Linked DNA regions of Variovorax sp. PBL-E5. The protein of the gene in region 2 binds, or shares a complex with, the protein of the main gene of each other region. Links are inferred from orthologs where the notes say so. Each region holds a gene or a part of one and is shown on either strand. Other genes may lie near its edges.

Region 1 (3,867 bases), 2.5 Mb from region 2 along the record:
TCGGCCTGATCATGAAGCAGCCCGACCTCGGCACGGCGCTGCTGGTGCTCGCAGCCGGCATGTCGGTGATCTTCTTTGCCGGCCTGTCGTGGAAGCTGATCGTGCCGCCGGTGGTGATCGGCCTGGTCGCGATCTCGCTGATCGTGGGTTTCGAGTCGCAGCTGTGCGCCGACGGCGTCGACTGGAAGGTGCTGCACGACTACCAGAAGCAGCGCGTCTGCACGCTGCTCGACCCGAGCAAGGATCCGCTGGGCAAGGGCTTCCACATCATCCAGGGGATGATCGCGATCGGCTCCGGCGGCGTCGGCGGCAAGGGCTTCATGCAGGGCACGCAGACGCACCTCGAATTCATCCCCGAACGCACCACCGATTTCATCTTCGCGGCCTATGCAGAGGAGTTCGGCCTGGTGGGCAACCTGGCGCTGATCGCCGCCTTTATCCTGCTGATCCTGCGCGGACTGGCGATCGCATCGGATGCGCCGACCCTGTTCTCTCGTCTGCTGGCCGGCGCGGTGACGATGATCTTCTTCACCTATGCCTTCGTGAACATGGGGATGGTGAGCGGCATCCTGCCGGTGGTGGGTGTGCCGTTGCCTTTCATCAGTTATGGCGGTACGGCGATGGTGACCCTGGGCCTGGGGCTGGGCATCCTCATGTCCATCTCTCGCGCCAAGCGCCTCATTCAGACCTGACCCTGCGGCCGGCGCAGCCAGGGGTGCCGCCCTAGAATGGTTTCATGATCAGTCGCGAACCCACCATCGAGCGCCTCGCCACGGCGCAACAACTCCTGCTCACGCCCTTCGGTCTCGACGAGTCGCATCTGTCGCGCGCACTCGCCGAAATCACGGCGCACAAGGTCGACGATGCCGACCTCTACTTCCAGTACACCCGCAGCGAGGGCTGGAGCCTGGAGGAGGGCATCGTCAAGACCGGCAGCTTCAGCATCGACCAGGGCGTGGGCGTGCGCGCAGTGAGCGGCGAGAAGACGGCGTTCGCCTATTCGGACGACATCTCCGAAGCCTCGCTGCTCGATGCGGCGCGCACGGTCCGTGCCATTTCGTCCGCGGGCCGTACGGCCCGCGTGAAGACGCCGGCGCGCAGGATAGCGAGCAGCCGTTCGCTCTACGACGGCATCGATCCGATCTCCACGCTCGACAGCACGGCCAAGGTCGAGCTGCTCGGAAAGGTCGAAAAGCTGGCCCGCTCGCGCGATCCGCGCGTGGCGCAGGTGATGGCCGGCCTCGCGAGCGAATACGACGTGGTGCTGGTCGCGCGCGCCGACGGCACGCTGGCCGCCGACGTGCGGCCCCTTGTGCGGCTCTCGGTCACGGTGATCGCCGAGCAGAACGGCCGCCGCGAAATGGGTTCGGGCGGCGGCGGCGGCCGCTTCGGCCTGGCCTATTTCGACGACGCGCACATCGCGGAGTATGTGGATCAGGCGGTCAAGTCGGCATTGACCAACCTCGATTCGCGGCCCGCGCCGGCCGGCGAGATGACGGTGGTGCTCGGCCCGGGCTGGCCCGGCATCCTGCTGCACGAGGCCATCGGCCATGGCCTGGAAGGCGACTTCAACCGCAAGGGTTCGAGTGCGTTCTCGGGCCGCATCGGGCAACGCGTCGCGGCCAAGGGCGTGACGGTATTGGACGACGGCACGATCGCCGATCGCCGCGGTTCACTCAACGTCGACGACGAAGGCAACGCGACGCAACGCAACGTGCTGATCGAGGACGGCATCCTGAAGGGCTACATCCAGGACTCGCTCAATGCACGGCTGATGAAGTCCAAGCCGACCGGCAACGGCCGGCGCGAGAGCTATGCGCACGTGCCAATGCCGCGCATGACCAACACCTACATGCTGGGCGGCGACCGGGTGCCGGCGGAAATCGTGGCCAGCATCAAGAAGGGCCTCTATGCCACCAATTTCGGCGGCGGCCAGGTCGACATCACGAGCGGCAAGTTCGTGTTCTCGGCCAGCGAAGCCTACTGGGTCGAGAACGGGAAGATCCAATATCCGGTCAAGGGCGCGACCCTGGTCGGCAACGGTCCGGATGCGCTGACCCGCGTCACGATGATCGGCAACGACATGGCGCTCGATTCGGGCGTCGGCACCTGCGGCAAGGAAGGCCAGAGCGTGCCGGTCGGTGTCGGCCAGCCGACGCTGCGAATCGACGGATTGACCGTAGGCGGCACGGCTTGAGGCTATACTCCGCACCCATGTCCGCTCTTCGCGCTTATTTCTTTGCCTACTTTTGGTTCCCGGTTTCCGGCGGACGAGAGGCGCGTGCGTAGAGCAAGCAGACAGCAGAACCCCTCTCAGAACCGCCGGTGCCAAAAGCCCGGCGGTTTTTCTTTGGCCGAACGAATTTCAAGACCCCCCGAAAGAAGGAACGACAGCATGAGCACGAAAGCCGCCCCGTCCAGCGACGCCTGGTACGCGAACGTCGAGAAAACCAGCCAGACCGACGACGAACGCATCAAGGACATCACCGTGCTGCCTCCTCCTGAACACCTGATCCGCTTCTTCCCGATCCGTGGGACGGGCATCGAATCCCTGATCAGCGGCACGCGCCGTGCCATCCACAACATCATGGCCGGCAAGGATGACCGGCTGCTGGTGATCATGGGGCCATGCTCGATCCACGACCCCGCCGCTGCGCTCGAGTACGCCCGGCGCCTGAAGGCGGAACGCCAGAAGTACGCAGACACGCTCGAGATCGTGATGCGCGTGTACTTCGAGAAGCCGCGCACCACCGTGGGCTGGAAGGGGCTCATCAACGATCCGTACCTCGACCAGACCTTCCGGATCGACGAGGGCCTGCGGATCGCGCGCCAGTTGCTGATCGACATCAATCGCCTGGGGCTGCCGGCCGGCAGCGAGTTCCTCGACGTGATCTCGCCCCAATACATCGGCGACCTGATCGCCTGGGGCGCGATCGGTGCGCGCACGACCGAGAGCCAGGTGCACCGCGAGCTGGCCTCGGGGCTGTCGGCGCCGATCGGCTTCAAGAACGGCACCGACGGCAACATCCGTATCGCGACCGACGCGATCCAGGCCGCGGCGCGCGGCCATCATTTTCTTTCCGTCCACAAGAACGGCCAGGTCGCGATCGTGCAGACCAACGGCAACAAGGACTGCCATGTGATCCTGCGCGGCGGCAAGGCGCCCAACTACGACGCGCAGAGCGTAGCGGCGGCCTGCAAGGATCTCGAGGCCGCCAAGCTGCCCGCCACGCTGATGGTCGATTGCAGCCATGCCAACAGCAGCAAGCAGCATCAGAAGCAGGTCGACGTCGCGAAGGACATTGCGGCCCAGGTCGCGGGTGGCAGCCGGAGCGTGTTCGGCTTGATGGTCGAGAGCCATCTGCATGCCGGCGCGCAGAAGTTCACGCCGGGCAAGGACCGGGTCGACAGCCTCGAATACGGCAAGAGCATCACCGACGCCTGCCTGGGCTGGGACGATTCGGTGCAGGTGCTGGAAGCGCTGTCGCAGGCCGTCAAGCAGCGGCGCGGGTCGCTGTGAGCCCCCGGCTTTTCACTTCACTTCGCTTCGCTGCTTGTAATTCGCCACCCCCGAGGGGGTGGCTCGGCCGCCTTGGGGCGGCCCGGCGGCGGCCGACTCGCGGCGCTTGAATTTCAGTCAGATCAGCGCGGCCAAGTCCGGCCAGTGATGGCGCAGCAAGGCCGCTTCGTCGCTGTCCGGGCGCATGAATGAAAAGTCGGTGAAGTCGAAGCCTGGCCCCACGGTGCAACCGACCAGCGTGTAGTCGTCAGAGGGCTTCGTCGCGATGGGCCGGGCCGCTTGCCATTGGCCGGCCGGTACGGTGTGCTGAGGCCGTGTGCCATGAACGTCGACCGGGCCGAGCCGCA
Region 2 (6,259 bases):
GTGGCCGATCGCGTGTGGTTCATGGACGCGGGGCGGATTCTTGAAGAGGCGGATCCGGAGACCTTCTTCAACAGCCCTCAGCATCCGCGTGCCAAGCGCTTCTTGTCCGATCTGCGAGCGCATTGATGGCACACCCCCAGTCTTCGCGCACTTCGTGTCGCTTCGCCAACCCCCTTGCAGGGGGCAACACCGGCGGACCGGCGAAGCCGGATCCGCGGTGTTTCCCGTTTCTCGTTTCATCTTCAACCAGGAGTTCATCACCATGAAGACCGTCTTTCGTCTCGCCGCCATCGGTTGCAGCCTTTCCGTGCTGTCCCTACTGGCCCATGCCGACCAGTGGGACGAGATCAGCCAGCGCAAGGAGCTGCGATGCGGCACCTTCGCCGACGTGCCGCCCTTCGCCGCGCCGGATCCGAAGACGCGCGAGATGGTCGGCCACGACGTCGACCTCTGCAACGCGCTGGCCAAGCAGCTCGGCGTCACCGCCAAGGTCACGCCGCTCTCGGTGGAAGCGCGCGTGCCCGAGGTCAAGCTCGGCCGCGTCGACGTGACCATCGCCAACCTGGCCTACACCAAGAGCCGCGGCGAGCAGATCCAGTTCAGCGATCCGTACTACGTCGCCAAGGAAATGCTCGCGGTGAAGGCCTCCGACCCGGGCACCACCAAGGCCGACTACAAGGGCAAGCGGCTGAGCTCGACCAAGGGCTCGACCTCGGAGCTGTCGATCAAGATGAACGGCTCGGAGCCGGTGACCTTCCAGGACACGGGCTCGGCCTTCATGGCCGTGCAGCAGAACAAGTCGGTGGGCATGGTCGCCAACACCATGACCATCACCAAGCTGGTCAATCAGTCGAAGACCGACGGCGTGCCGCTGAAGATGATCAAGGATCCGATGGTGCTGCAGCCGATCGGCATCGGCATGAAGAAGGACGAGCCGGTGCTGCTCGCCAAGGTCAATGCGGCGCTCTACGCGCTCGAGAAGTCGGGCGAGCTCGACCGGCTGTGGGCGAAGTGGCTCGGCCCGAACACCGAATACAAGATGGTGCGCGAAGAGAAGGTCATGCCGCTGGCCGACCTCAAGTTCGAGCTGCTGCCCTGATCGCCGACTTGGGCCGGAAGGCCTTGCACACCGCGTCGTCGGCCTCGAGGTAGGGGCCGCCGATCAGGTCGATGCAGTAGGGCACGGCGGCGAAGATGCCGGGCACGGCTTGCGAGCCGTCGGCGTTCTTCAGGCCTTCGAGCGTCTCGGCGATGGATTTCGGCTGGCCGGGCAGGTTGATGATCAGGCTCTTGTCGCGGATCACCGCGACCTGGCGCGACAGGATCGCGGTCGGCACGAAGTGCAGGCTGATCTGGCGCATCTGTTCGCCGAAGCCGGGCATCGTCTTGTGCGCGACGGCCAGCGTGGCCTCGGGCGTTACGTCGCGCAGTGCCGGCCCGGTGCCGCCGGTGGTCAGCACCAGCGCGCAGCCGGCGTCGACCAGCTCGATCAGCGCGGCGCTGATGGCGGCCTCGTCGTCCGGTATCAGCCGTGCCGCGAAGGTGATGGGATTGCGCAGCGCGCGTTGCAGCCATTCCTGCAGTGCGGGCAGGCCCTTGTCCTCGTAGACGCCGCTCGATGCACGGTCGCTGACCGAGACGATGCCGATGCGCACGGGGTCCATGTCAGAGACTCCCGGTGCGCTGCGGACAAGACTGGCGCGGCCAAGACCAGGAACACCGCGGAACTGGCTTCGCCAGGCTGCTGGTGTTGCCCCCAGCGGGGGTTGGCGGCCACACGAAGTGGGCAAGCCTGGGGGTGAGCTTGATCATGCGTCCTCCTCGCGTGACTGCTCGGCGGCCTCGGCGGCATGGTCATCCGTGCCGTGCACGCTCAGCTGCGCGCGCACGATCCGGAACACCTCGCGGTAGGCCTTGGCCTGCCGCGGCGCCTCGCCGGGCGGGCCGGCCTTGATGTCCTTGCGCGCCTGGCGCACCAGCGCGCGCAGCTGCTGGGCGTCGGTGTCGGGATGGGTTTCGATCCAGCCGCCGAGCGCGTCGTCGTCGGCGATGATGCGGTCGCGCCAGCGCTCGGCATCGTGCAGCGCGGCGGTTTCCTGGGCCGGGCCGCGGTTCTGCTCGTCGAGCGCAGCGCGCACCGCATCGAGCGTGGCCGCGTCGAGCCCGCGCATCAGCTTGCCGACGAACTGCATCTGGCGGCGTTTGCCTTCGAAATTGGTGATGCGCCGGGCCTCTTCGATGGCGTCGCGCAGCTTCTCGCCGAGGTCGAGCTTGTCGAAGAGACCTGCGCGCAGCCCGAGCAGGGCTTCGCCCAGCGCCTGCAGCTCCGTGCTCTCGCGCTTGAGATCGGTCTTGCTGGCGGCATCGGTGCCCTTGAGCTCGCGCTTGAGCTCCAGATCGAGCTCACTGCCTTCCGCCACGAACTGGCCGCGGACGAAATAGCCTTTTTTGGGTTTGCGGGACATGTGGGGAAATCGTTGACTCCCCGTCGGGGACGGGGGGCGCAAGTATCATAGCCAACACATGAGCACATCTTCCTCGCGCGCCGACTCCGGCTTCGCCTACAGCCGCTCCTTCTTCGAAAACCTGGTCGATTCGGCCCTGGCGCACGCCAAAAGGCTGGGCGCCACCGACGCCGGCGCCGAGGCGTCCGAGGGCTGCGGCCTGAGCGTCTCGGTGCGCAAGGGTGAACTCGAGAATGTCGAGCGCAACCGCGACAAGTCGCTGGGCATCACGGTCTATGTGGGCAAGCGGCGCGGCAATGCCAGCACCTCGGACTTTTCCGACGCGGCGGTCGCGCAGACCGTCCAGGCGGCCTACGACATCGCGCGCTTCACGGCCGAAGACCCGGTCAGCGGCCTGCCCGACGCGGACGACATCGCACGCGAGCAGCCCGATCTCGATCTGTTCCATCCCTGGGACGTGACGAGCGAGCAGGCGGCTGCGCTGGCGCTCGAATGCGAGGCCGCGGCGCTCTCAACCGACAAGCGCATCACCAACAGCGAAGGGGCGGGCGTCTCGGCGCAGCAGAGCCACTTCTTCAGCGCCCATACGCACGGCTTTCGCGGCGGCTACGCGAGCTCGCGCCATTCGATCTCGGTGGCACCGATCGCCGGCCGTGGCGACGGCATGCAGCGCGACGCCTGGTACAGCTCGATGCGATCGGCCGACGAGCTTGCAAGCCCGCAGGCGGTGGGCCGCTATGCGGCCGAGCGCGCGCTGAGCCGGCTCAAGTCCCGCAAGATCAAGACGACGCAGTGCCCGGTGTTGTTCGAATCGCCGCTGGCCGCGGGCCTGCTCGGCGGGCTGGTGCAGGCCGTCAGCGGCGGTGCGCTCTACCGCAAGAGCAGCTTCCTGCTCGATTCGCTGGGCAAGCAGGTGCTGCCCAAGCACCTGGATGTGGCCGAGGACCCGCACATCCTGCGCGGCAAGGGCAGCTCGCCCTTCGACGACGAAGGCGTGATCACCCGGCGGCGCAAGGTGGTCGATGCGGGGCGGCTCGAGGGCTATTTCCTCAGCACCTATTCGGCACGCAAGCTGGGCATGAAGACCACCGGCAATGCGGGCGGCTCGCACAACCTCACGCTGACCTCGCGATTGACGAAGGCAGGCGACGACCTGGATGCGATGCTTGCCAAGCTGGGCACCGGCCTGTTCGTGATCGAGCTGATGGGGCAGGGCGTCAACTACGTGACGGGCGACTATTCGCGCGGCGCGAGCGGCTTCTGGGTCGAGAAGGGGCGCATCGCGTTCCCGGTGCAGGAGATCACGATCGCCGGCAACCTCAAGGACATGCTGCTCGGCATCGAGGCGGTCGGGGCCGATGCGTACAACTACGGTGCCAAGACCACCGGGTCGCTGCTCATCAACCGCATGAAGATTGCCGGTAGCTAAGTCGCGGACAGTGCTGCACGGACTTTGGCGATCGCATTCGCGTAGGGCGTCGCGAAGCCGTCGAGCGGCGCATCCGGCGCCAGCCAGCTGAAACTGAAGACCAGGCCCTCTTCGTCGGGGCTGCCCGTGGCGATGTGGTCGAAGCGTTCGGGCAGCGGGCCTTCGGCGCGCATCAGGTACAGGTGCCAGAGCTGCGGATGCCGGCGCTTGCTGCCCTCCACGCCGGCTTCGCAGTCGCGGTCGAGCGTGCCGAGGGATTGCAACGGGCCGGTGTGGCGGATGCCGGATTCCTCCAGCAGTTCGCGCCGCACGGCGTCCTCGGGCGCCTCGCCGGGCTCGACCGTGCCCTTGGGCAACTGGATGTTCCCGTCGTCCGGGTGATGGAACACCAGCAGCCGGCCGCGCCCGTCCACCAGGCAGGCACAGGCCTTGTGGACGATGCGTGTCGTCATGGTCAGGCGCCCGAAAGAGCAGCCTTCACGGCGCTGCTGACCAGGCCCATGTCGGCCTTGCCGGCCAGGCGCGTCTTGACCGCGCCCATCACCTTGCCCATGTCGCCCGGGCCCTTGGCGCCGAGCTCGGCCACGATCGCCTTGACCTCGGTCGCGATCTCGTCGGCGCTCATGCGCTGGGGCAGGTAGACCTCCAGCACCTTGATCTCGGCGGCTTCCTTGTCGGCCAGGTCGATGCGGCCGCCCTGGGTGAATGCGGCGACCGAATCCTTGCGCTGCTTGACCAGCTTGTCGACGATGGCCACCACCATCGCGTCGTCGAGCACGATGCGCTCGTCGACTTCCTTCTGCTTGAGGGCCGCGAGCAGCAGGCGGATGGTGCCCAGGCGCTCGGCGTCCTTGGCGCGCATCGCGGTCTTCATGTCTTCGGTGATCTGGTCCTTGAGGCTCATGGTGGATTTCCTTCGGTCGACAAAAGAGAAAAGCCGCGACAGGTGTCCCTGGCGCGGCTTGCGAACCGGGCGCTGGCCTCGGGCCAGCGCAGCGGATGCTCAGTACAGCTTCTTGGGAAGCTGCATGCTGCGCACGCGCTTGTAATGGCGCTTGACGGCTGCGGCCTTCTTGCGCTTGCGCTCGGCGGTCGGCTTTTCGTAGAACTCGCGGGCGCGCAGGTCGGTCAGCAGGCCGAGCTTTTCGATGGTGCGCTTGAAGCGGCGCAGTGCGACGTCGAAAGGCTCGTTTTCTTTAACGCGGATGGTGGTCATTTAAAAATCGTTGGGTTGAATTTGGCCTGGGGAAGATCGGGCCCCGGGCCGGGTTCCTCAACTGAAAGCATGTGTGGCCGTTGAGGGGAGGCCAAAGTTAGCCAAAAATTATATACCACCCCCAGGCTTGCTCGCTACGCATAGCCGCCCACCCCCTTCGAGGGGGCGATACCGGCGGACCGGCAAAGCCGGATCCGCAGTATCTCTGGAAAAGAGAGGGGGGCAAGGTGCGCTCAGAGGGCCGTGGCGCAGGCATGCGCGCTGGCCCAGGCCCACTGGAAGTTGTAGCCGCCGAGCCAGCCGGTGACGTCGACCACCTCGCCGATGAAGCAGAGGCCGGGCTGTTTCGATTCCATGGTCTGCGACGAGAGCTCGCGGGTGTCGATGCCGCCGGCGGTGACTTCGGCCTTGCGGTAGCCCTCGGTGCCGCTGGGCGTGATCTGCCAGCGCGCGATGCGCTCGGCCAGCGCGTGGAGGGCGCGGTCGGCGGCTTCGTTGATGGGCCGTTGCAGCGCGCTGTCCTGGCCGACCCAGGCATCGGCGAGCCGCGACGGCACCAGCGCGGCGAGCTCGTTGGCAATGCGCTTGCGCGACAGGCGCTTGGCCTCGGCCAGCGCGGACGCGACCTCCACGCCGGGCGCGAAGTCGATCGTGAGCGGCATGCCCGGCCGCCAGTAGCTCGAGATCTGCAACACCGCGGGGCCCGACAGGCCGCGATGGGTGAAGAGCAGGTCTTCGACGAAGGCCATGCGCTCCTTCCGGCTGCCGGTCTCGATCTGCACCGGCAGCGCGAGGCCGGCCAGTCCTGCGTAGGGCGCCCAGCCTTCGCCGCCGAAGGTCAGCGGCACGAGGGCCGGGCGCGGCGTGACCACGCGCAGCCCGAATTGCGCCGCGATGCGGTAGCCGAAGTCGCTGGCGCCGATCTGCGGGATCGACAGCCCGCCGGTGGCGATCACCAGCTTGGGCGTACGGACTTCGCCGCGATCGGTGTCGATCCGGTAGCCGCCTTCGTCCGAGAAGGCGATGTCGCGCACGCCGCAGGGCTGCCAGTGCGCGACGCTGCCGCTGGCGCACTCGGCCAGCAGCATGTCGATGATCTGCTGCGAAGGGCCGTCGCAGAACAGCTGGCCCTTGTGCTTCTCGTGAAAG

The links. Proteins that work in one complex are often made in the same cells at the same time.
Region 1: the proteins of pmbA (region 2) and tldD are in contact, whole or in part, in a solved structure (PDB 5NJ9), measured with the Escherichia coli proteins. The link is inferred for Variovorax sp. PBL-E5 from one-to-one orthologs.

What each region holds. Positions count from the first base shown.
Region 1 is NZ_LR594671.1:924,060-927,926, forward strand. What follows is about bases 1-2,966. They hold tldD (metalloprotease TldD), read left to right. Parts: upstream 1-736; coding sequence 737-2,197; downstream 2,198-2,966. Other genes in these bases: rodA (rod shape-determining protein RodA), read left to right, coding at 1-692; WDLP6_RS04540 (3-deoxy-7-phosphoheptulonate synthase), read left to right, coding at 2,396-2,966. In the rest of the region: more of WDLP6_RS04540, read left to right, coding at 2,967-3,520; WDLP6_RS04545 (cupin domain-containing protein), read right to left, coding at 3,638-3,867. UniProt on the Escherichia coli protein: Metalloprotease involved in CcdA degradation. Suppresses the inhibitory activity of the carbon storage regulator (CsrA).
Region 2 is NZ_LR594671.1:3,380,511-3,386,769, reverse strand. The notes cover bases 1,742-4,708. They hold pmbA (metalloprotease PmbA), read left to right. Parts: upstream 1,742-2,523; coding sequence 2,524-3,894; downstream 3,895-4,708. Other genes in these bases: WDLP6_RS16405 (GatB/YqeY domain-containing protein), read right to left, coding at 4,349-4,708; WDLP6_RS16410 (NUDIX domain-containing protein), read right to left, coding at 3,891-4,346; yjgA (ribosome biogenesis factor YjgA), read right to left, coding at 1,809-2,465. In the rest of the region: WDLP6_RS16435 (amino acid ABC transporter ATP-binding protein), read left to right, coding at 1-126; WDLP6_RS16430 (ABC transporter substrate-binding protein), read left to right, coding at 263-1,099; mog (molybdopterin adenylyltransferase), read right to left, coding at 1,077-1,664; more of WDLP6_RS16405, read right to left, coding at 4,709-4,798; rpsU (30S ribosomal protein S21), read right to left, coding at 4,898-5,110; WDLP6_RS16395 (NAD(P)/FAD-dependent oxidoreductase), read right to left, coding at 5,344-6,259.